DNA from 3 places in the Bradyrhizobium sp. UFLA05-125 genome. Region 3 is predicted to be linked to each of the others. Evidence: riboswitches for the same ligand, from Rfam matches in the RefSeq annotation. Region 3 holds a riboswitch; each other region holds the start of a gene.
The links. Region 3 has a riboswitch for S-adenosylmethionine ahead of metX (homoserine O-acetyltransferase MetX). Riboswitches for the same ligand answer to the same signal wherever they lie in the genome.
Positions count from the first base shown of each region.

Region 1: linked by a shared signal. The riboswitch ahead of SO156_RS09130 (O-succinylhomoserine sulfhydrylase) and the one ahead of metX (homoserine O-acetyltransferase MetX) in region 3 are both predicted to bind S-adenosylmethionine.
Region 2: linked by a shared signal. The riboswitch ahead of SO156_RS36795 (hypothetical protein) and the one ahead of metX (homoserine O-acetyltransferase MetX) in region 3 are both predicted to bind S-adenosylmethionine.

Region 1 is NZ_JBANBJ010000006.1:52,130-59,076, forward strand. It holds gene apaG (Co2+/Mg2+ efflux facilitator ApaG/CorD) at 1-369, opposite strand, end outside; gene SO156_RS09115 (OpgC domain-containing protein) at 548-1,849, shown strand; gene SO156_RS09120 (SGNH/GDSL hydrolase family protein) at 1,849-2,628, shown strand; gene SO156_RS09125 (SGNH/GDSL hydrolase family protein) at 2,641-3,633, shown strand; gene SO156_RS09130 (O-succinylhomoserine sulfhydrylase) at 3,751-4,938, opposite strand; SAM riboswitch at 5,013-5,092, opposite strand; gene SO156_RS09135 (2'-deoxycytidine 5'-triphosphate deaminase) at 5,202-6,308, shown strand; gene SO156_RS09140 (PAS domain S-box protein) at 6,419-6,841, shown strand; gene SO156_RS09145 (hypothetical protein) at 6,944-6,947, shown strand, end outside.
Region 2 is NZ_JBANBJ010000071.1:204-7,150, forward strand. It holds partial or broken gene SO156_RS36780 (GMC oxidoreductase) at 1-83, shown strand, start outside; gene SO156_RS36785 (FAD-dependent monooxygenase) at 559-1,752, shown strand; gene SO156_RS36790 (ABC transporter substrate-binding protein) at 2,290-3,270, opposite strand; SAM-I-IV-variant riboswitch at 4,144-4,243, shown strand; gene SO156_RS36795 (hypothetical protein) at 4,280-4,852, shown strand; gene SO156_RS36800 (ABC transporter substrate-binding protein) at 5,351-6,178, shown strand; gene SO156_RS36805 (hypothetical protein) at 6,366-6,926, shown strand.
Region 3 is NZ_JBANBJ010000024.1:16,760-23,706, forward strand. It holds gene SO156_RS21470 (hypothetical protein) at 1-71, opposite strand, end outside; gene SO156_RS21475 (TIGR02594 family protein) at 351-998, opposite strand; gene SO156_RS21480 (alpha/beta fold hydrolase) at 1,235-2,101, shown strand; gene metW (methionine biosynthesis protein MetW) at 2,156-2,818, opposite strand; gene metX (homoserine O-acetyltransferase MetX) at 2,820-4,019, opposite strand; SAM riboswitch at 4,110-4,189, opposite strand; gene SO156_RS21495 (chorismate mutase) at 4,382-5,242, shown strand; gene hisC (histidinol-phosphate transaminase) at 5,272-6,369, shown strand; gene SO156_RS21505 (prephenate/arogenate dehydrogenase family protein) at 6,366-6,947, shown strand, end outside.

The DNA.
Region 1 (6,947 bases), on a different contig from region 3:
CGGGCTATCGAGCGAAAACGTCGGCACGTCGATCTCGAAACGCTCGCCGCTTTCGTTGACCATCTGGTAGCGGCCGGTCATGAAGCCCGAGGCGGTCGAGAGCGGGACGCCCGAGGTGTATTCGTAGCGCTCGCCGGGCGCGAGGATCGGCTGCTCGCCGATCACGCCTTCGCCCTTGACCTCCTGCTGCCGCCCTGTCGCGTCGGTGATGATCCAGTGCCGCGTCTTGAGCTGCACGGTCTCGTCGCCGGAGTTGGTGATCACGATGGTGTAGGACCAGAAGTAGCGAGAGCGCTCGGCTGACGACTGCTCCGGGACAAAGTTCGGCTCGACGGTCACTTCGATCTGGCGGGTCACGGCACGGTACATGGTTGCCATCATAACGAAAACCTCACCGGGAACCAATCGCGGCCCGCAGCGTCAGCGACATCGTGCCGCCCGAATCGGCACGGTAGTTACACCCCAATGTGATCCGATCGCTTTGCGAGCAGGCCACCGGCCCGGTACACTCCTCAAACGCTGCGATTTGCGCAAGGGTTTTGGCCCGATGACCATTGCCGACCAAGTGACGGGATCGCCGATCGCCGGAACCGCGGATGCCAAGGCCTTAGATGCTAAGTCCTTGGATGCCAAGTCCTTGGATGCGAAGGCCGTGGATGCGAAGCCGCGCGCGGCGGCGCCTGCCATCACGCTGCCCGTCATCGGCGAGCGTGAGCTTCGGCTCGATCTCTTTCGCGGGCTTGCGTTGTGGCTGATCTTCATCGACCACTTGCCGCCAAACCTGCTGACCTGGTTCACCATCCGCAACTACGGCTTCAGCGACGCCACCGAGATCTTCATCTTCATCTCCGGCTACACCGCGGCCTTCGTCTACGGCCGCGCGATGCTGGAAAACGGATTCGTCATCGCCACTGCGCGGATCCTGCGCCGGGTCTGGCAGATCTATGTCGCCCACGTCTTCCTGTTCACGATCTTCCTCGCGGAAATCTCCTACGTCGCGACCAGCTTCGAGAACCCGCTCTACACGGAAGAGATGGGCATCATGGATTTCCTCAAGCAGCCCGACGTCACCATCGTGCAGGCGCTGCTGCTGCGCTTCCGGCCCGTCAACATGGACGTGCTGCCGCTCTATATCGTGCTGATGCTGGCGCTGCCGCTGATCCTCTGGCTGATGAAATGGAAGCCGGATCTCACGCTCGGCCTCTCGGTCGTGCTCTACGTGGTGACCTGGGAGTTCGATCTCTATCTTTCGGCCTATCCGAATGGCTTCTGGGCCTTCAACCCGCTCGCCTGGCAATTGCTGTTCGTGTTCGGGGCCTGGTGTGCGCTCGGAGGTGCGCGGCGCATGTCGCGGATCCTGGCATCACCCGTGACGATGTGGATTTCGATCGCCTATCTGGCGGCTGCGTTCTACGTGACGCTGACCTGGTACCTGCCGCAGCTCTCCCACTTCATGCCGAAGCGGATCGAGCAGTGGATGTATCCGATCGACAAGACCGATCTGGACGTACTGCGCTTCACGCATTTCCTGGCGCTGGCCGCGCTCACCGTGCGCTTCCTGCCGCGGGACTGGCCGGGCCTGAAATCGCCCCTCCTGAGGCCGCTGATCCTCTGCGGCCAGCACTCGCTGGAGATTTTCTGTCTCGGCGTGTTCCTGGCCTTTGCCGGCCATTTCATCCTGGCCGAGGTGTCCGGCAGTCCGGGCATGCATGCGCTGATTAGTCTCTGCGGAATCCTGATCATGTGGGCCATGGCCTGGGTGATTTCGTGGTACAAGCTGGTGGCCGACAAGAGCGGTTCCAAAACCAAAAACGCCGCCGGCAACGCCGATCTGGCGGGAGGGGGCTGATGAAGGCGAAGGTTCTCCTGAGCCTGATCCTGCTATGCGGTGCACTTGCCGCGCCTTCCGCGCGCGCCGAGGATAATGCTGCGCCTCAAGCGCCCGCAGGACCTGCGGCGTGCGAGGTGCCGTCCTACCTGCTCGCCACCGAAAGCAAGCTGCCGAAGGTCGCCGAGGCCGTAAGCAGCGAAAAACCCCTCGAAATCCTGGTCATCGGCAGCCGGTCGACCACCATCCCGTCGTCGGAAGAAAGTTCTTACCCGGCCCGGCTTCAGGCGGTCCTGAAGGAGAAGCTGCCGTCGGAACCGGTGCATGTCTCCGTAGAACTACAGAGCAAGAAGACGGCAGAAGAGGCCGCATCCGGCTTCGTTAAGCTCATGGAGGCGAAAAGGCCTACTTTGGTCATCTGGCAGACCGGGACCGTGGATGCTATTCGATCCATCGATCCCGATGAGTTCCGCGGTGCCGTCACGGATGGCGTTACTGCGCTGCAAAACGCTGGGGCCGACGTTATATTGATGAACTTGCAGTACAGCCCGCGGACCGAAACCATGATCTCGGTGCCGCCCTATCTCGATAATATGCGCGTGGTGGCGCAGGAGCATGACATCCCGCTGTTCGACCGTTTCGCGATCATGCGTCAATGGAATGATCAGGGTCAGTTTGACCTGTTCAATCCGTCGCGCGGGCCGGAGTTGGCGAAACAGGTCCATGATTGCCTTGGCCGGGCGCTGGCGCAGTTCGTCGTCGATGCAGCCCATCTCGGTCCGGCCCAGCAGCAAAACTGAGGTTTAGCGTAAATGAGTTCTTTCCGCCCTTTTGGCCTGACGGCATGGCTGGCTGCGCCCATAGCGGCCGCGCTGCTGATGCCTATTGCGTTGTCACCCGCCCACGCGCAGGCCGTGGCTGCCGCACCGACGGACCCGCAGGCCGCTGGTCCGGCCCCCGCGCCGCAGGCCACGACCACCGCGACCAGCCAGCAAGAATCTCCCGGACAGCGCGGGTTCACCGCGCGGGCCATCGACAAGGTCAAGCAGGTCGCCAAATCTGCCGGCGACATCTTTGGCCGTGTGCCATGCCTGCCGCCGAGGGGCAGCGCGAAATCGATGGGCTCGCTGCCGCATGTCGCGGGCAAGCTGGTCGCGGGCAAGCCGGTCGTCATCGTCGCGTTCGGTTCGTCGTCGACGGCAGGCTTCGGTGCGAGCTCGCCTGATTTCAACTATCCGAACCGGCTTGCCGCGCAGCTCCGCCGGCAATATCCGACCGCCGACATCACCGTCATCAACGCCGGCGTCGGCGGCGAGGACGCGCCCGAGATGATGAAGCGCCTCCAGAAAGAGGTGATCGACGTGCATCCGGACCTCGTGATCTGGCAGGTCGGCACCAATGCGGTGCTGCGCAACCTCGATCCGGGCGACACCGCCAAGCTCGTCGAGGACGGCATCACGCGCATCCAGGCGGCGGGCGATGCCGACATCGTGCTGGTCGATCCGCAGTATTCGCCGCGCGTCACCGAGCGCCCCGAGAGCGCCGGCAAGATGGTGAAGCTGCTCGGCCGCGTCGCGGAACTCCGCCACGTTGGTATCTTCCCGCGCTTCGAGGTGATGCGCGACTGGCACGAGAAGCAGGCCATTCCGGTCGAGAGTTTCGTGATCTCCGACGGCCTGCACATGAATGATTGGGGCTACGCGTGCTTCGCGCAGCTCCTCGGCGACGACATCATCCGTTCCGTCGGCCAGATCAAGCTCGGTGTCAACGTGCCTGCGGACGTGCGGACCTACCGGCCGATGTAGCTCCATTGCCGTAGGGTGGGTTAGCGAAGCGTAACCCACCACTTCTTTCGACGAGTGGAGAACTAAAGAGGTGGGTTACGCCTTCGGCTAACCCACCCTACGATTTCGAGAACGTGGTTACGCCTTCTCCAGCGCCGCGGTGAGATCCTCGATCAGATCGTCGGCATGCTCGAGCCCTGCGGAGAAGCGGATAAAACCTTCGCTGATGCCGAGCGCGGCGCGGTCTTCCGGCTTCAGGCGCTGGTGCGTCGTGGTCGCCGGATGCGTCACCAGGCTCTTGGCATCGCCGAGATTGTTGGAAATCTTGGCGAGCTTCAAGGCATTGAGCACGCGGAAGGCGGCCTGCTTGCCGCCCTTGACCTCGAAGCCGACCAGCGTCGAGCCGCCGCGCATCTGCTTCTTCACGAGGGCCGCTTGTGGATGATCGGCGCGGCCGGGATAGACCAGCCGCGAAATCTTCGGATGGCTCGCGAGCACTTCGGCAACGCGGGCCGCGGTGTCGGTCTGCGCACGCACGCGCACGCCGAGCGTCTCCAGTCCCTTGAGCAGGACCCAGGCGTTGAATGGCGAGATCGACGGCCCGGTCTGGCGCATGAAGTTATGGACGTGCTCGGCGATGAACGCTTCCGAAGACAGGATGACGCCGCCGAGGCACCGGCCCTGGCCGTCGATGTGCTTGGTCGCGGAGTAGACGACGACGTCGGCACCGAGTGCCAGCGGGCTCTGCCAGATCGGCGTCGCGAACACATTGTCGACGACGAGTCGCGCGCCGCCCTTGTGGGCGATCTCGGCAATGGCGGGAATGTCGAGCACGTCGAGCGTCGGATTGGTCGGGCTCTCCAGGAAGAACGTCTTGGTGTTCGGCTTGACCGCGCGCTGCCACTGGTCGAGATCGAGGCCATCGACCAGCGTGGTCTCGATGCCGTAGCGCGGCAACAGATCCTGCACCACGTAGAGACACGAGCCGAACAGCGCCTTTGATGCCACCAAGTGATCGCCGGCCTTCAAGGGCGCGAGGATCGCGGTCGTCACCGCGGCCATGCCGGTTGCTGCCGAGCGGGCGGCTTCGGCGCCTTCGAGCTCGATCATGCGCTGCTCGAACATCGCGATCGTCGGGTTGGAATAGCGCGAATAGATGAAGCCGGGATCCTCGCCCTTGAACCGCGCCTCGCATTCCTCGGCGCTTGCGTAGACGTAACCCTGTGTGAGGAACAGCGCCTCGGACGTCTCGCCATATTGCGAGCGCAGGGTGCCGGAATGAACCAGCCGGGTTTCGGGACGGTAAGTAGCGGGCGACTTCGACATAGGTACCTCCGACATGACCATTGATGCGAAAATGGTCACAAAAAAACCGGCCTGGATATCTCCACTGGCCGGGATCACAGAGGTCCCCGGCCTGTTTAGCGATTTATTTAACGTGGCTGCAAGCCGGCCGGCTCAAATCACCACGGGATAAGTCATGCTCATATTCCGCCATGGCCTTTTCGTCAAGGCATGCATCGGATAGCGGTAAAAGGTTCGTTTTACGCATTTTTGGATGCGTTTTGACCCGAGATGAGGACCACCGGTTGACGTTCACGGTCGCCGCCGACGCCAATGGTATCCTGCCCGACCGCATGATCGCGGCGATGGCAGATGACGGGCTCATCCTGCCTGCTTACGACTTCGTCGAAAGCCAGATCCAGCCGGCGAGCCTCGATCTGCGCCTCGGTGATATCGCTTACCGTGTCCGCGCGAGCTTCCTGCCCGGGCCCGGCGCCACTGTCGCCGAACGCATCGACGAGCTGAAGCTGCATGAGTTCAGCCTCACCGACGGCGCGGTGCTGGAGACCAATTGCGTCTACATCGTGCCGCTGCTCGAGAGCCTCGCGCTGCCGCCGGAGATCGTCGCGGCCGCCAATCCGAAAAGCTCGACCGGGCGGCTCGACGTCTTCACCCGCGTGATCGCCGACGGCACCCGCCGTTTCGACATGATCGGTGCGGGCTATCACGGCCCGCTCTATGCCGAGATCAGCCCAAAAACGTTTCCGGTACTGGTGAGCGAGGGCTCGCGGCTCTCGCAGGTGCGCTTCCGCACCGGCGATGCCATCCTCAACATCGATCAGCTCGAGGCGCTTCATGCGACCGAGCGCCTCGTCGACATTGACGAGGCCGATCTCACCGGTGGTGTCGCCGTCTCCGTCGATCTCTCCGGCGAAAAGGGCGGCGGCTTCGTCGGTTATCGCGCCAAGCGCCACACCGGCGTCGTCGATGTCGATCGCCGTGCCGGCTACGCGGTCGAGGATTTCTGGGAGCCGATCTCGGCGCGTCCCGACGGCAGCCTCATCCTCGATCCTGGCGAGTTCTACATCCTCGCCTCCAAGGAAGCGGTGCAGGTTCCGCCGGACTATGCCGCGGAGATGGTGCCGTTCGATCCGCTGGTCGGCGAATTCCGCGTGCACTATGCCGGGTTCTTCGATCCCGGCTTCGGCTACGCCGGTGCGGGCGGGCAGGGGGCGCGCGCGGTGCTCGAGGTGCGCTCGCGCGAGGTGCCCTTCATCCTCGAGCACGGCCAGATCGTCGGCCGTCTCGTCTACGAAAAAATGTTGGCGCGCCCCGACGCCATGTACGGCCAGCGCATCGGCTCGAACTACCAGGCGCAGGGCCTGAAGCTCTCCAAGCACTTTCGGGTGTAGCCGTATTTCGTAGCCCGGATGGAACGCAGCGAAATCCGGGGCTTTCGCCAAGCAGGGTCCGGGATTACGCTTCGCTCCATCCGGACTGCTCCTCGGTGAAGGAGGGCGAAATGACAGATCAATCCGAACTCGACGCAAGAATCCTTGATGATGCCGCGGATGCGCTGATCTATTCGGATCGGGCGGGCACGATCGTTCGATGGAATCGCGCATCGAGCGCTCTGTTCGGCTTCTCGGCACAAGAAGCGCTCGGCCAGAACCTCGACCTGATCGTACCCGAGCATTTGCGCGCCGCGCATTGGAAGGGCTTTGAGAGTGCGACGTCGAGCGGCACGATGAAGCTTGCCGGCCGGCCCACGCTGACCCGCGCGCTGCACAAGAGCGGGCGCAAGCTCTATATCGAGATGACCTTTGCGCTGGTCCGCGATGTTGCTGGTGCCGTGCTTGGCGCCGTGGCTATGGCGCGCGACGCGACCGAGAGGGTCGAGCGCGAGCGCGCGGCCAAGGCCGCATCGCCGCCGCAAACTTCGTGATGCGGAATTGGACGAAGGAGCTGAGGCGCCCTGCATGAGCGTCCGGTTGCCTGTCACCGGGGGCGGTGACACACTCGATCAAAACAATGATCGGGAGCGAGCATGG
Region 2 (6,947 bases), on a different contig from region 3:
TCGATGCCTCGGTCATGCCGACGCTGGTCGGCGGCAACACCAATGCTCCGACCATCATTATTGGCGAGAAGGCGCCGCGCTGATGAACTGATCGAGTGGGATGCAATTTGCCCCGATGCATGAGTCCGGATTTGGCCCTTCTGCGACCTCGGGCAATGTCCGCTCTTCCGCCGCTGTTGGGGGTTGAGCTGACATCAGTCGGCCAAGCCGCTTAGTGAGTACACGCCCTCGTACTCAAGTGCCTCGCGAAAAATGATGTAGAAGACATGCCACAGTAACCGGTACCGGTACCTTGGTCGCTTCAATCCCGACTGAGTGCCCCCGGGGGAGCCCACCCCCTTCAGCGACAGCTGTCCACCGCGGGCCCGCCGGTACCTGTTGGCCCATCAGCGAAGTGATCGCGCACCTCGTCGAGATCCGGGCACGGGGGATATTGCGGACCAGTATTGCTCGCACTGAGTTACTCGCATTTTGCCCCACAAGAGACATGGCCGTTGGAGATCACCCAATGCTCCATGTATATCGCGGAGGTCTAGGTGACTTAGGGAGGAGCAGCTGGTGTCTGAGAAACTTCAAATCGCCGTCGTCGGCGGCGGGATCGGCGGCTTGACGGCGGCGATCGCGCTGCGAGCGCGCGGATTGATGGTAACGGTCTTTGAACAGGCTGGCGAGCTGCGCGAGATTGGGGCTGGGGTTTCAATCTTTCCGAACGCCACGCTTCTGCTCCAGCGAATTGGCCTTGGGGCTGAGATCGAGAAAATAGGTTGCCCGATAACCGGCCAAGTGATCCGGACATCGGCTGGGAAGCTAATCAGTACGTCGGCGCCCCCCTCAACAGGTGTCCCGAGCTACAATGTTCATCGCGCGGACTTTCTGAAACTGCTCGCCGACGCCCTGCCGGAAGGCACGCTCCAACTAGGTCATCGCCTGTCCGGGGCCACCGAAACAAATGGTCGCGTGCGCTTGACCTTTTCGAACGGAGCGATCGTAAATCCGGATGTCGTGATTGGAGCCGATGGTATCCACTCTGCTTTGCAACGCGAGATCGGATTGCAAACCCATCCGTCGAGCGAAGGCATCATGGCCTACAGAGGCCTGATTCCGACCGAAAGGCTTTCGTGGGCGAAGGACATCGATGGTCGAATGTCGAGGTGGATGGGGAGCGGCCGCAGTTTTCTCTGCTATCCGGTGGCGAGAGGCCGTTTGATGAACATGGTCGCTTTTGTTCCCACCAATCTGGATTCCGAGGAATCGTGGACGGCCCCGGGCGACCTGAATGCGCTGCGCGCCGAATATGCTGGGTGGGACGATCCCGTACAGGAAACAATCTACGCTCTCGACACGACATTTCGTTGGGGCATTTACGATCGGGCGCCCCTGCCATATTGGTCCGTCGGTCGGATGACGCTGTTGGGTGACGCCGCCCACGCGATGGTGCCGCATCTTGGCCAAGGCGCCGCGCAAGCTATCGAAGACGGCTTCACGCTTGCCGTCTTTCTGGAAGGCGCCAAGCAACACGACGTCTCACAGCGGTTGAAGGCCTACGAAAGAGCGAGGCGTGAACGGACCAGCCAAATACAGGCTTTGGCTCGTGATACCGGCAGGTTTTTTCGTGCCGAGTATGAGGATGCGGCGGAACGAAACCGCTTCATGGTCAGGTGGATGTCGGAGAACGGACAGATCCGCAGGCACGATGCGGAGCAAGCCGCGAAAGACGCACTTGTGCTGGCAAAGGACGCCGGATCGATCTAGCAGCAACTTCCGAAATTGGCCCAAAGTGGCAGTCCCGAAATGTCTGCTCTCGCGCCGCTGTGGGGCAAAACAGACGTGGGCCTCGAACGGTCTCACTGCCTACACCCCAGCAAGTCGCACGCAGCGCTCGGTAGGGCTTTGTCCGCCGGATGCTCGAGCCAGCCCTCAGTTACCGGTGCCGGTACCTTGGTCGCTTTAATCCCGACTAATCCCGCGGGTCCTCCCCCTCCCACGACGTTAGGCGGAGCGTGTGCTTACTGTTGCGCCGTGCGTGATGGGTAGTCGGGCCGATATCGGCGCGCCCATCCGCATGGCTACCGGATCGCCCGCTAGCGCAATCTGTCTTTTAAGCACCGCCGCTTCGACGTCCAGCGGGTCTGTTCAAGTACTCCAATGCGAGGTGCCGTAGCCGCTACTGCAATAAAATCCGCAGTTGCAGTTGCAGGTAGACGGTGCCTCCTAATCAATGTCCGCTATGCCCCGATAACGCATCGCCGCGAAATGACGTGATGGGCCAACAAGAGATGTCGCGGCGGACTATTCGATCACCTCATCGGCGCGGGCCAGCAGCGTCGGAGGCACGCTGAGGCCGAGCGCCTTCGCGGTCTTCAAGTTGATAGCCAGTTCGAATTTTGTCGGTTGCTCGACCGGGATGTCACCCGGCTTCGCCCCGTGCAGAATCTTGTCGACAAGTTCGGCGGCGCGTCGGTGCAGTTCCACGAAGTTTGGTCCATAGGACATTAGACCGCCCGCTTCGACTAGCCCTTCGTGACTGTGTATCGTTGGCAGTCGCGCGCCCAGCGCTAGGCTGTTGATGCGAGTCCGGTTAGTGTTTATCAGCGGATCAAGGACGACATAAAGTGCGTCCGTGCGGCCCTTGATCCCGTCAAAGCCGGGCACAATATCCTCTGCACGCCGGATTTGGAGCTTGGTGGCCTCAAGGCCTAGCGTGCGGGTCGTTGCCTCGACCTCGTCCATATCCAGAAGAGCGCCGGCATTCCCGATGTTGGCCAAGATCGCAAGCCGTCGGAGGCCGGGGACAACCTCTCGCAAGAGTTCGAGTCGCTTAGCGGCAACATCGGTCTGCTGAATCGACAGGCCCGTGACATTGCCGCCAGGTCGCGCCAGACTAGCAACCAGACCCGTGCCTAGCGGGTCCCCTGCCGCCGCGAACACGATCGGGATGTCGGACGTCGCCCGCTTGGCGGCGGCGATGGCGGTCGTGCCCTCGGTGACAATGATCTCGACGTCGAGCCGGACAAACTCAGCCGCAATCTCGGTGTAGCGCTCGCTGCGGCCTTCTGCCCAGCGGTACGCGATCGCGACGTTTCGACCCTCGATCCAACCCAGTACGCGCAGCCGCTCAACAAAGGCGGCCCACCATTGACCCTGGACCTCAGGCGTTCCCGAGCCCAGAATTCCGATGGTCGGCAGCTTCGTCGGCTGCTGCTCGTGCGTGGCGAGCGGCCAAGCTGCAGCAACGCCGCAGAGAAGCGTGATGAAATCGCGCCGTCTCATCAAGCAGTCCCCAAGCCTTTGGGCCACGCCTTGCGGAAGGCTAGATCATAACAGGATACGAACGAGCGGCGAGGGAGAAATGGCCCACAATCGGCCTCAGACGATCATCAGGTCGATTACCGGGTTGGGTCATTCGCAACTGGTTCAGCCAGCGGCAAGTCAGGGTATCGTCCGCTATGCGGCCCGAAGCGGAAGTTCACGGCGTTCTGTGTCAGCGCCTCCTTAGGCCTCCAGCAGGACTGTTCAATCAGTCTGCAACTTGTTGCCATCGAGATAAGGCCTCGCGATTGGGGCGCTATGGCCTACACGCTTCACTGGCGTGAAAACATGTGTCAGTAACCGGTACCGCTACCCTGCTCGCTTCAATCCCGGCTGACCGCCCCGGGGCCTCCCCCCTTCAGCGATAGCGTCCACCGCGAGGGCAGCAAGAGCCATTAGGCGCAGCGTGTGACGGTCTGGACATCCATCGATACGTCTGCGCTGATGTCCCGCAACGCGCGCTCCAGCGGCTCAGTGGGTCTTCGAGCGCTTCCAGTATATCTGCTCAGGGAAGCGCGAGCGCCGGAGATACCTCACCATCGCACTCACACGGCAGAAATGAATCGCTGCGATTCCGAAAACGCGGATCGTACAGATTCTAAACGGTGGTTTAGCCAAATATAGCGGCTTGGCCTCCCGCCACTCGTCGGAGAAATTACCAAAAGTGCTAGATGCTGGTGACGACGAAGGCCACAGATTGGCGAAGCAAGCCATCGCGCGGCATGATGAAAGGCACGACCCGCAGGCCTCTTCTCTTTTCGGATTCGATCTGGCCCATCCTGGAGCGTCTCACGCGGGTGGAATTTGACATGGCTTGCAAACGGGCTATCTATAAGTCTGCATCCTGAGAGGGCCTGACGGCCCCGCCAACCAGCCTTAGACCGGCAACGGTGGCACGACGATGTGGCCCGCAAGGGCAACAGTAGGTCGCCAGTCCTCCAGATGCGTGTGCCATTTCGGAGGATTTTTTATGCTGCAATCACGACGTGGATTTCTGATCGGTGCCGGTGCGCTGCTGACGACGGCGTTTGTGAAGGACGCGCGCTCCTTCATTCACCGGAATAATCAGCCCCTGCTCTCGTCGCCGTCACAGGTGGTCGAGACCATGTATTGGCATGAAATTCCAGACGAGGGCTACCAGCTTACGCTCGGCCCGTGGAGCGTTGCACCACCCCCGCCGACGTGGAGAAAATTCTTTGTCAGCGAGAGCATCCCGCACCGGACCGACAGTGAGATCGAGAAAATCTGTTCCTCGCACTTGATTGAGCCGGTTGACTTCGACAGGCCCATGAGTGTGCGCTACTGGGAGGACTGGTTCGACATCGAAGGTGGTCCGCTCGCTAGGGCTTATCACCTGCTCCAAAAAATCGACCTCGGCCCTAACCGCGGCTCCGAGCGTGGACCGCTTCTAGATTTCAACATCGGATCCCACCCAGGCGACAGCACGCATTATGTCAACGCGAAGGATATGTTGTCGCTGTCGCTCCTACAGGCGCGGCTCATCGACCTCGGCATGCCGATTAAGATTGTGGAGGGTACCTAGAGGTGCACATTGGTCAAACGAGCCCTGGCCCTCCGGAAACCTCACCGGCGGCCGTTCTGTTTCACTGAGAAGCAGTCCGCCGCCTTAGCGCGTCGACGCCGAAAGGGCGCGGCTGCTCCCATTATTACGCGCTGCACCGTGCCAGTGCCGATGCCCAGCGCCTTGCCGACGGAAGCCGTTGTGTCCGCTCTTGGGGGCAAAACGGAAAACATCTGCTCGGGTTGAGGTTTACCGGTTTTGACCCAACCCAGACATCAGCGCGCACTTCATTTTGCAGCGGCGAAAGCTCGTTTTCCGCCCTATCAAATCGCTCGTCTGAGGCGCATGATCCTGCCTGCTGAGCGAGGGGCTAACATGCGGCGGCGGGAGGTCATAGGTCTCATCGGCGGAGCGGCTGCGTGGCCCGCGATAACGAGGGCGCAGCAAGTCAGCAAGCTCCCTACTATAGGGTTCTTGGGTGCGGACGCTTTAGCCTTTGGTCCATGGACATCTGCCTTTGTGGCGCGCCTGCGTGAACTTGGTTGGATCGAGGGTAGTAACATCCTAATCGAGTATCGCTGGTCGCAGGGCCGTACCGAGCGCTATGCCGAGATTGCAGCGGAGTTTGCCCGTCTCAAGGTCGATGTAGTTGTCACGGTCGGCAGCGCTGTTCCCGTGGTTAGGGAGGCAACAGCGGTCATTCCCATTGTTTTCGCAGTGGGGATCGACCCGGTCGGTAGCGGCCTGGTTGCAAGCCTGGCGCACCCCGGTGGCAATGTCACTGGACTATCGATCCAGGCCAACGAACTGGTCGGCAAACGAATCGAACTCGCGCGTGAGCTTGTTCCTCACTTGCGCCGGCTGGCAATCATGTTCAACATTGGCAACGTCCAGCCGGTCCTCGAAATGGGCGAAACCCAGGCCGCTGCGCGCATGCTTGGCCTTGAGGTCATTCCACTTGTGATCCAGAGAGCGGAGGATATCCCTTCGGCACTTCAGGGGTTAAAGACCAGAGCGAACGCAGTTTATGTTGCGGTCGATCAGCTTATGGTTGCCAACCGAACCGCTATCGTGACATCTGCACTTGCCGCGGAACTGCCGACAGTTTTTAGCACCAGCGATTTTGTAAAGGCCGGCGCGCTGCTGTCCTATGGACCAAGTTATACGGAACGGTTTCGACGCGCGGCAGACTATGTGGATAAAATCCTGCGCGGCGCAAAGCCAGGCGATATTCCGGTCGAGCAGCCGACAAAATTTGAGCTAGTGATCAATCTGAAAACGGCCAAGCAGCTCGGCCTCGCGGTGCCGCCGAAGCTGCTCGCGCTTGCCGATGAATTGGTCGAATAGAGATGTAAAATATTGCGGTGCATGAGTCTGTTGTTGGCCCGTCGCGTCATTTCGGCGCGCGCAACAATCAATCACTTTTGGGGCCAAGCGGACATCGGACGAAGGCGCATTGGTCGCCTTGGCCAAAGCCAGTTCGCATTTGGTAGTCTGATGCACCAAAAACGGTCGTTGAAGGATTTTGTGGGTCGTGGCCGACGAGAAAAGCACGTTGCCAAGCTGGAAGGCCGTCAAGGCGGCACTCCAATCGTTCGACCGCGCTGGCCTCCTGGGGTTGGTCCAGGACCTCTATGCTGCGGACAAGGTCAACAAGGCATTCCTGCATACCCGTTTAGGCCTGGGCTCCGATCAGCTTGGTCCTTACAAGGCGATTATCTCGCGCTGGATTTGCCCTGACTTGATGAGAAGCCACGCTGTATCGATATCAAAGGCCAAGAAGGCAATCGCGGATTACAAGAAGGCGATTGGAGAGCCGGCTGGGCTGGCCGAATTGTCGATCTTCTATTGCGAGGAGGCTTTGAGCTTCCTTGAGTCCTGCGCCTTTGAAGATGAGCGTTACTTTGTTGCGCTGATCCGCATGTATGACCAGGCCGTGAAACGTGTCCTGGATCTGCCGTTAACCGAGCGGTACGCCTGCGCCAAACGCCTCGGAACCTTTAGGTCACGCGCAAGGCTGGTCGGCTCGGGAATAGGTGATGAATTAGACAGCATTTGGCACGAAGCCGGCTTCGACGAACATCAAGGCCTATGATGTATCCTTCCGTACAGGATG
Region 3 (6,947 bases):
CCCGCGCTCCCAAGATCGACCAGGCCGTCGACGGTCAGATCGCCCATCACCAGCGTGTTGAAGGCCGGCACGTCGACGAATTCGGATGCTGCGAGCGGCCCGCGAAGCACGGCACAATCATCCCGCGCAGGTGGGTCAGACTCCAGATCGTAACGGGCGAGCTCCCGCCGAAATCTGGCCGATCCATTGTTCGCCAGAAGCTCGTCGAAGACGGCCCGCGTCACTCTCTCGAACGTCATCCTGCCGCACCCCCCATGATCCGCCGGGCAAATGGCGCTAACCGCCGAGCCCGCGCCTCCTTAAGGTCGCACGAGCCCGACGACAGGTTCGCAATGTGCGGGAACGATCGATCAGTTCGGCATCACGTACGCATAGATCCGCCCGCGCGAGATCGGTGCCTCGCGGACGCGATTGCCGTTGTTGCCGGAGATCATGATCGGATTGCCCTTGGCGTCGATGCCGGTGATGATGCCGACATGGCCGCCGCGGCGACCGCGCGACATGACCGCAATCGCGCCGACCTGCGGACCGGAGACACGCGTTCCGTAATGCGCGAACGAGTTCGCCATGTCGGAGCCGGTGCCCTGGTGGCCGGTGTGCTGGAGCACCATGTTCATGAAACGCGCACACCACAGGCTGCCGCGTCCGGTCGGATTGCCACCGAGATAGCGGCGCGCTTCCGAGACGAGGCCCGAGCCACTGCCAAAGCCGCCCGCCACGGCCGCGGCATTGGCGCTCTGATCATAGCTGGCCTGCGTATCCATGAAGCCGTTCGCCTGCAATTGCGCGGCGCCGCGCTCGAAGCGCGATGAGCCTGCGTGGCGATAGTGATGATGCCTGCGCGCATGGTGCCCGGCGTGATGCACGTGAGCGTGCCGCTCTGCGCTGTGACGATGAGACCGTGCCGATGCTGGAGAGATAGATGCGGCGAACGCCGCGGAGAAGAGAGCCAGCGCGATGACGTGACGCAGCCGGCCGAACGCAAACAACTCAAACATTCTTCATCCTTCGTTGACACCCCCAATCCCCGTCGGCCGGTGCGGCGGCCGACATCCGCGGGTCGTATGAAAGTCGAGATGTGGCGAGAGCAAGGCACAATGCTGCATAGCAGAAATTCGCTTCAGGGAATTTATGCGATGATCCTGTGTCGATGCTGGTCTGATGCTGCCGCATTGCTGCCCACAGCATTAACTGCGATGCTTAACGCGACGGCTCAGAAAGAGGGAAACGGTTAATGCCCCACGCCACGACCAGGGACGATGTCCGCATCTATTTCGAGGAAGCGGGCCACGGCACACCAATCATCTTCCTGCACGAATTCGCGGCCGACTGCACCAATTGGGAGCCGCAGATGCGCTACTTCTCGCGCGGCCGTCGCTGCATCAGCTATTCGGCGCGCGGCTATACGCCGTCGGACGTGCCCGCGTCAGCCGACGTCTACACCTACAAGCACTTCTACACCGATGCACTCGCGGTGCTCGATCATCTTTCGATCGATCGCGCACATCTCGTCGGCCTCTCGATGGGCGCCTATTCCTCGCTCCAGATCGGCCTCAATGCGCCACAGCGCGCGCTATCGATGACGCTGGCCGGCGTCGGTTCAGGCTCGGAGCTCGACAATCTCGAAGCCTGGCGCCAGCAGTGCCGCGCCAACGCCGAGCAGTTCGAAACGCTCGGCTCCGTGGACGTTGCGAAAGCCACGCGCGAGGCGCCGAGCCGGATTCCCTTCCTGGTCAAGGACCCGCGCGGACACGCCGATTTCTATGCCGCACTCGCGCGGCACGATTCCAGGGGCTCGGCCAACACCATGCGCGGCTTCCAGGGCGGCCGCCCCTCGATCTACACGATGACAGATGCGATCAGAGCCGTCGCTACGCCCGCGCTGATTATCTGCGGCGACGAGGACGATCCCTGCATCGGGCCGAGCCTGTTCCTGAAGAAGCATCTGCCGGCGGCGGGACTTGCAATGTTCCCGAAGTCCGGCCACGTGCTCAATCTCGAAGAGCCCGCGCTGTTCAACGAAACGGTGGAGCGGTTCGTCGCGCTGGTGGAAGCCGGGCGTTGGCCAGTACGCGATCCGAGGTCAGTGGCTGCTAATTAGTTTGCTGTCGTTCCGGGGCGCTCGAAGAGCGAACCCGGAATGACACCAGAGGTGTCACTTCCCGCCGCCGCGGCTCAGCAGAAATACGCCCTGCTCGCCGAACAGATTCCACACCCACCAGGGCAATCGCAGCCGCAGCGGACGGCCGTAGAGATCGAGCGCTTCGGCGCGCTCCATCTTCACGCCGATCTCGTCGCAGAGCTGGACGAAGTCCTTGATGGTGCAGAAATGGATGTTGGCGGTGTCGTACCAGGTCGCCGGCAGGTTCTGCGTGCGCGGCATGTGGCCGCCGATCAGGAGCTGCAAGCGCATCTTCCAGTAGCCGAAGTTCGGGAACGACACGATGGCGCGGTGGCCGATGCGCAGAAGATTTTCCAGCACCACCCTCGGCTGCCGCGTCGCCTGAAGCGTCTGCGACAGGATCACATAGTCGAAGGCGTCGTCGGGATAGTTGATGAGGTCGGTGTCGGCGTCGCCCTGCACCACCGCGAGCCCCTTGGCGACGCAGCGGTTGACACCCTCGCGCGACAGCTCGATGCCGCGGCCGTCGATGCCGCGGTTTTCCAGGAGTTGCAGCAGATCGCCGTCGCCACAGCCCACGTCGAGCACCTTCGAGCCGCGCTTGACCATCTCCGCAACCAGCAAATGATCGGCGCGAAACTGGCCGGATTGTTCGGTCGCAAGGCCACCGAGCGGCAGCACTTCCTGTACAGACATTTCAGCCGCCCTTGCCGTTGATGCCGCGCGCCTTGCCCGCGGATTGCAGGAAGGCGCGGGAGATATCGAAGAATTCGGGGACGTCGAGCAGGAAGGCGTCATGGCCGCGATCGGTTTCGATCTCGGCGAACGACACCCGCGCGCTCGACGCGTTGAGCGCGTGCACCAGCGCGCGCGATTCCGAGGTCGGGAACAGCCAGTCGCTGGTGAACGACACCACGCAGAAGCGCGTCTTGACGCCGGCAAACGCCTTCGCCAGCACGCCATCATGGTCGCCGGCGATGTCGAAATAGTCCATCGCGCGCGTCAGGTAGAGATAGCTGTTGGCATCGAACCGCTCGACGAAAGACGAGCCCTGGTAGCGCAGATAGCTCTCGACCTGGAAATCCGCATCGAACGAGAATGTCGGTAGCTCACGGTCCTGCATGCGCCGGCCGAATTTACGATGCAGCGCTGCGTCCGAAAGGTACGTGATGTGCGCAGCCATCCGTGCCACCGCGAGCCCGCGATGCGGATGGATGCCGTGATCGGTATAGCGCCCGTTGCGCCAGTCGGGATCGGCCATGACGGCCTGGCGGCCGAGCTCGTGGAAGGCGATGTTCTGCGCGGAGTGCCGCGTCGAGCAGGCGATTGCGAGCGCCGAGAACACGCGCTCAGGATAGGCCGCGGTCCATTGCAGCACCTGCATGCCGCCCATCGAGCCTCCGACCACCGCAAACAGCGTGTCGATGCCGAGGCGATCGATCAGCATCGCCTGCGCGCGCACCATGTCGGGGATGGTGATGATGGGAAAATCCAGGCCCCACACCTTGCCCGTCGCTGGATTGAGCGAGGCAGGTCCGGTCGAGCCCATGCAGCCGCCGATGACGTTGGCGCAGATGATGAAGTACTGGCCGGGGTCGAGCGGCCGGCCGGGCCCGACCAGGGTCTCCCACCATCCGGGCTTGCCGGTGACGGGGTGGACATTCGCGACATGCTGGTCGCCGGTCAGCGCATGGCAGATCAGCACGGCGTTGGAACGCTCGGCATTGAGCTCGCCATAAGTCTGATAGGCGATCTGGAACGGGCTGAGGTCGATGCCGCAATCGAGGGGCAACGGTTGCTCGGCGCCGAAATACGCAACCTGCGAACTCGGATGATCCGCCTCATGGGAGCGCTCTTCGGCGATCGCGGGGCTCGGTACTGACGTGACGCCAACCATCTGACCATCGACCTCGTTGGCGGCGGCCCTCAAGCCACCGTTGACATCAGGCCATGAAAAACCCGGCCTGAACGATAGGTTCGGCCGGGATCGGATGCGTCCCCGGCCTGTTTAGCGAGTTTTTTAACGTGGCTGCAAGCCGGCCGGCTCAAATGACCACGGAACAGGCAAAAACTAGTTGCTGGAGCGCTTTTCGTCAAGCCGAGGCACCGATTAACCAAAGGGGGCCTTGCGAAGTCAGGCGAAAGAACCGTGATTTCTCTTTGCTTTCGGCGCCCATCCTGCCTAATCAGTCCCTTTGATGCAGCAGGTCCGCCTCTTCCGATCCGCTTTTGAAAACCTCTCAACAGCCCCTGGCAGATATGTCCCAACGTCCGCCCGCGCCACCATCGCTCCAGGAATTGCGCAAGGAGATCGATGCGATCGACGAGGAAGTGCATCGCCTCTTGATGCAGCGCGGCGACATCATCGACCGCCTGATCCAGGCGAAGCAAACGCAGGAGGTCGGCTCGGCTTTCCGGCCGGCGCGCGAGGCCAGCATGATGCGCCGCCTCGTCGAGCGCCATCGCGGCATCCTGCCGCTCGACACCATCGAGAGCATCTGGCGCGTCATCATCTCGACCTTCACTTATGTACAGGCGCCGTTCTCGGTGCATGCCGACGTCTCGGTCGGCGAGTCCGCGATGCGGGATTCGGCGCGATTCCATTTCGGCTTCACCACACCCTATGTGCCGCATTTCAGCGCGCAGGCCGCCGTCGAGGCGCTGGCGAAATCGAAGGGTGATTTGGCTCTGGTCTCGGCGATCTCGAGCCGCACGCCATGGTGGAGCGAGCTCGAGGCCGAGGGCGCGCCGAAAATCATCGCGCGGCTGCCGTTCCTCGAGCGCGCCGACCATCCGGCTGCGCTGCCCGTCTTCGTGATCTCCCGGGTCGCCGACGACGCCATGGTCACGGAGGTCCAGACCTGGAGCGTGCGCGTGTCCGGCTGGAACGCCGACACCGCGAGGGCGCTGGCGCCGCTCGCTGACATCGTCGCGGTGCCCGATACCGCCTTCGACGGCGCTGCGCTGCTGGTGTCGGAGACCGGCATCGGCTTCGAGAAGATCAAAATGGCCCTGATCCGGGCCGGCGCCTCGGTCCGCTCGTCGGCTCTCGTCGGCGGCCACGCAACGCGCTATACGGTGCCTCCGAACGGGTCGGCCAAATCCGATGTGAAGGCTTGAGCCGCCCCGCATCCTTTCCGGAGTAGACGATGTCCCGCCCCGTGCCGAATCCCGGCATTCTCGATATTGCGCCCTACACGCCCGGCAAGAGCCCGGTGCCGGAGCCGGGCCGCAAGGTGTTCAAGCTGTCGGCGAACGAGACGCCGTTCGGGCCCTCGCCGAAGGCGATCGAGGCCTTCACACGTGTGGCGACGCATCTGGAAGACTATCCGGAAGGCACCTCGCGCGTGCTGCGCGAAGCGATCGGCCGCGCCTATGGGCTCGATCCCGACCGCATCATCTGCGGCGCCGGCTCGGACGAGATCCTCAATCTGCTCGCGCACACTTATCTCAGCCAGGGCGATGAAGCGATCTCCACCACCCACGGCTTCCTGGTCTACCCGATCGCCACCATGGCGAACGGCGCGAAGAACGTCGTGGCGGCGGAGGCGAGCTTCACCGCCGACGTCGATGCCATTCTGAAGGCGGTGACGCCGCGCACCAAGCTCGTCTGGCTCGCCAACCCCAACAACCCGACCGGCACCTATCTGCCCTTCGACGAGGTCAAGCGCCTGCGCGCCGGCCTGCCGTCGCACGTGCTGCTCGTGCTCGACGCCGCCTATTGCGACTACGTGTCTCGCAACGACTACGAAATGGGGATCGAGCTGGTCGCGACCACCGAGAACACGGTCGTGACCCACACCTTCTCCAAGATCCACGGCCTCGCCGCGCTGCGCATCGGCTGGATGTTCGGTCCTGCGCATATCATCGACGCCGTCAACCGCATCCGCGGTCCGTTCAACGTCTCGACGCCGGCGATGTATGCCGCGGTCGCCGCGATCGAGGACACCGCGCATCAGCAGATGTCGAAGCAGTTCACCGAGACCTGGCGCAACTGGCTGACCGAGGAGATCGGCAAGCTCGGGCTGAAGGTGACGCCGAGCGTTGCCAACTTCGTGCTGATTCATTTTCCGGCCGAGAAGGGCAAGACCTCCGATGAGGCCGACGCCTTCCTGACCAAACGGGGACTGGTGCTGCGCGCACTGAAGAATTACGGCCTGCCCCATTCACTGCGCATGACCATCGGTACCGAAGAAGCCAACCGCCTCGTGGTCGGGGCCTTACGCGACTTCATGGGGGGCAAATGAGCGTCGCTCCGCACTTCCAGCGCGTTGCACTGATCGGCTTCGGCCTGATCGGCGGCTCGATCGCGCGCGCCGCGAAGCTCCAGGGCCTGGCTTCCGAGATCGTCACCACTGCGCGCTCGGAGAAGACGCGTGCGCGCGTCGCCGAGCTTGGCATCGTCGACCACGTGGTCGCCACCAATATCGAGGCCGTCAGGGATGCCGACCTCGTCATCCTCTGCATTCCCGTCGGCGCCTGTGGACCAGTGGCGCAGGAGATCGCGGCACATCTGAAGCCGGGCGCGATCATCTCCGACGTCGGCTCTGTCAAGGGCGCGATCGTCAGGGACATGGCGCCGCATCTGCCGCAGGGCATTCATTTCGTCCCCGCGCATCCCGTTGCGGGCACCGAGCATTCGGGCCCGGATTCCGGCTTCGCCGAGCTGTTCATCAATCGTTGGTGCATCCTCACGCCACCGGAGGGCGTCGACGCGGCCGCCGTCGACCGCTTGCGCGCGTTCTGGGCCGCGCTCGGCGCCAAGGTCGAGATCATGACACCGGATCATCATGATCTCGTGCTCGCGATCACCAGCCATCTGCCG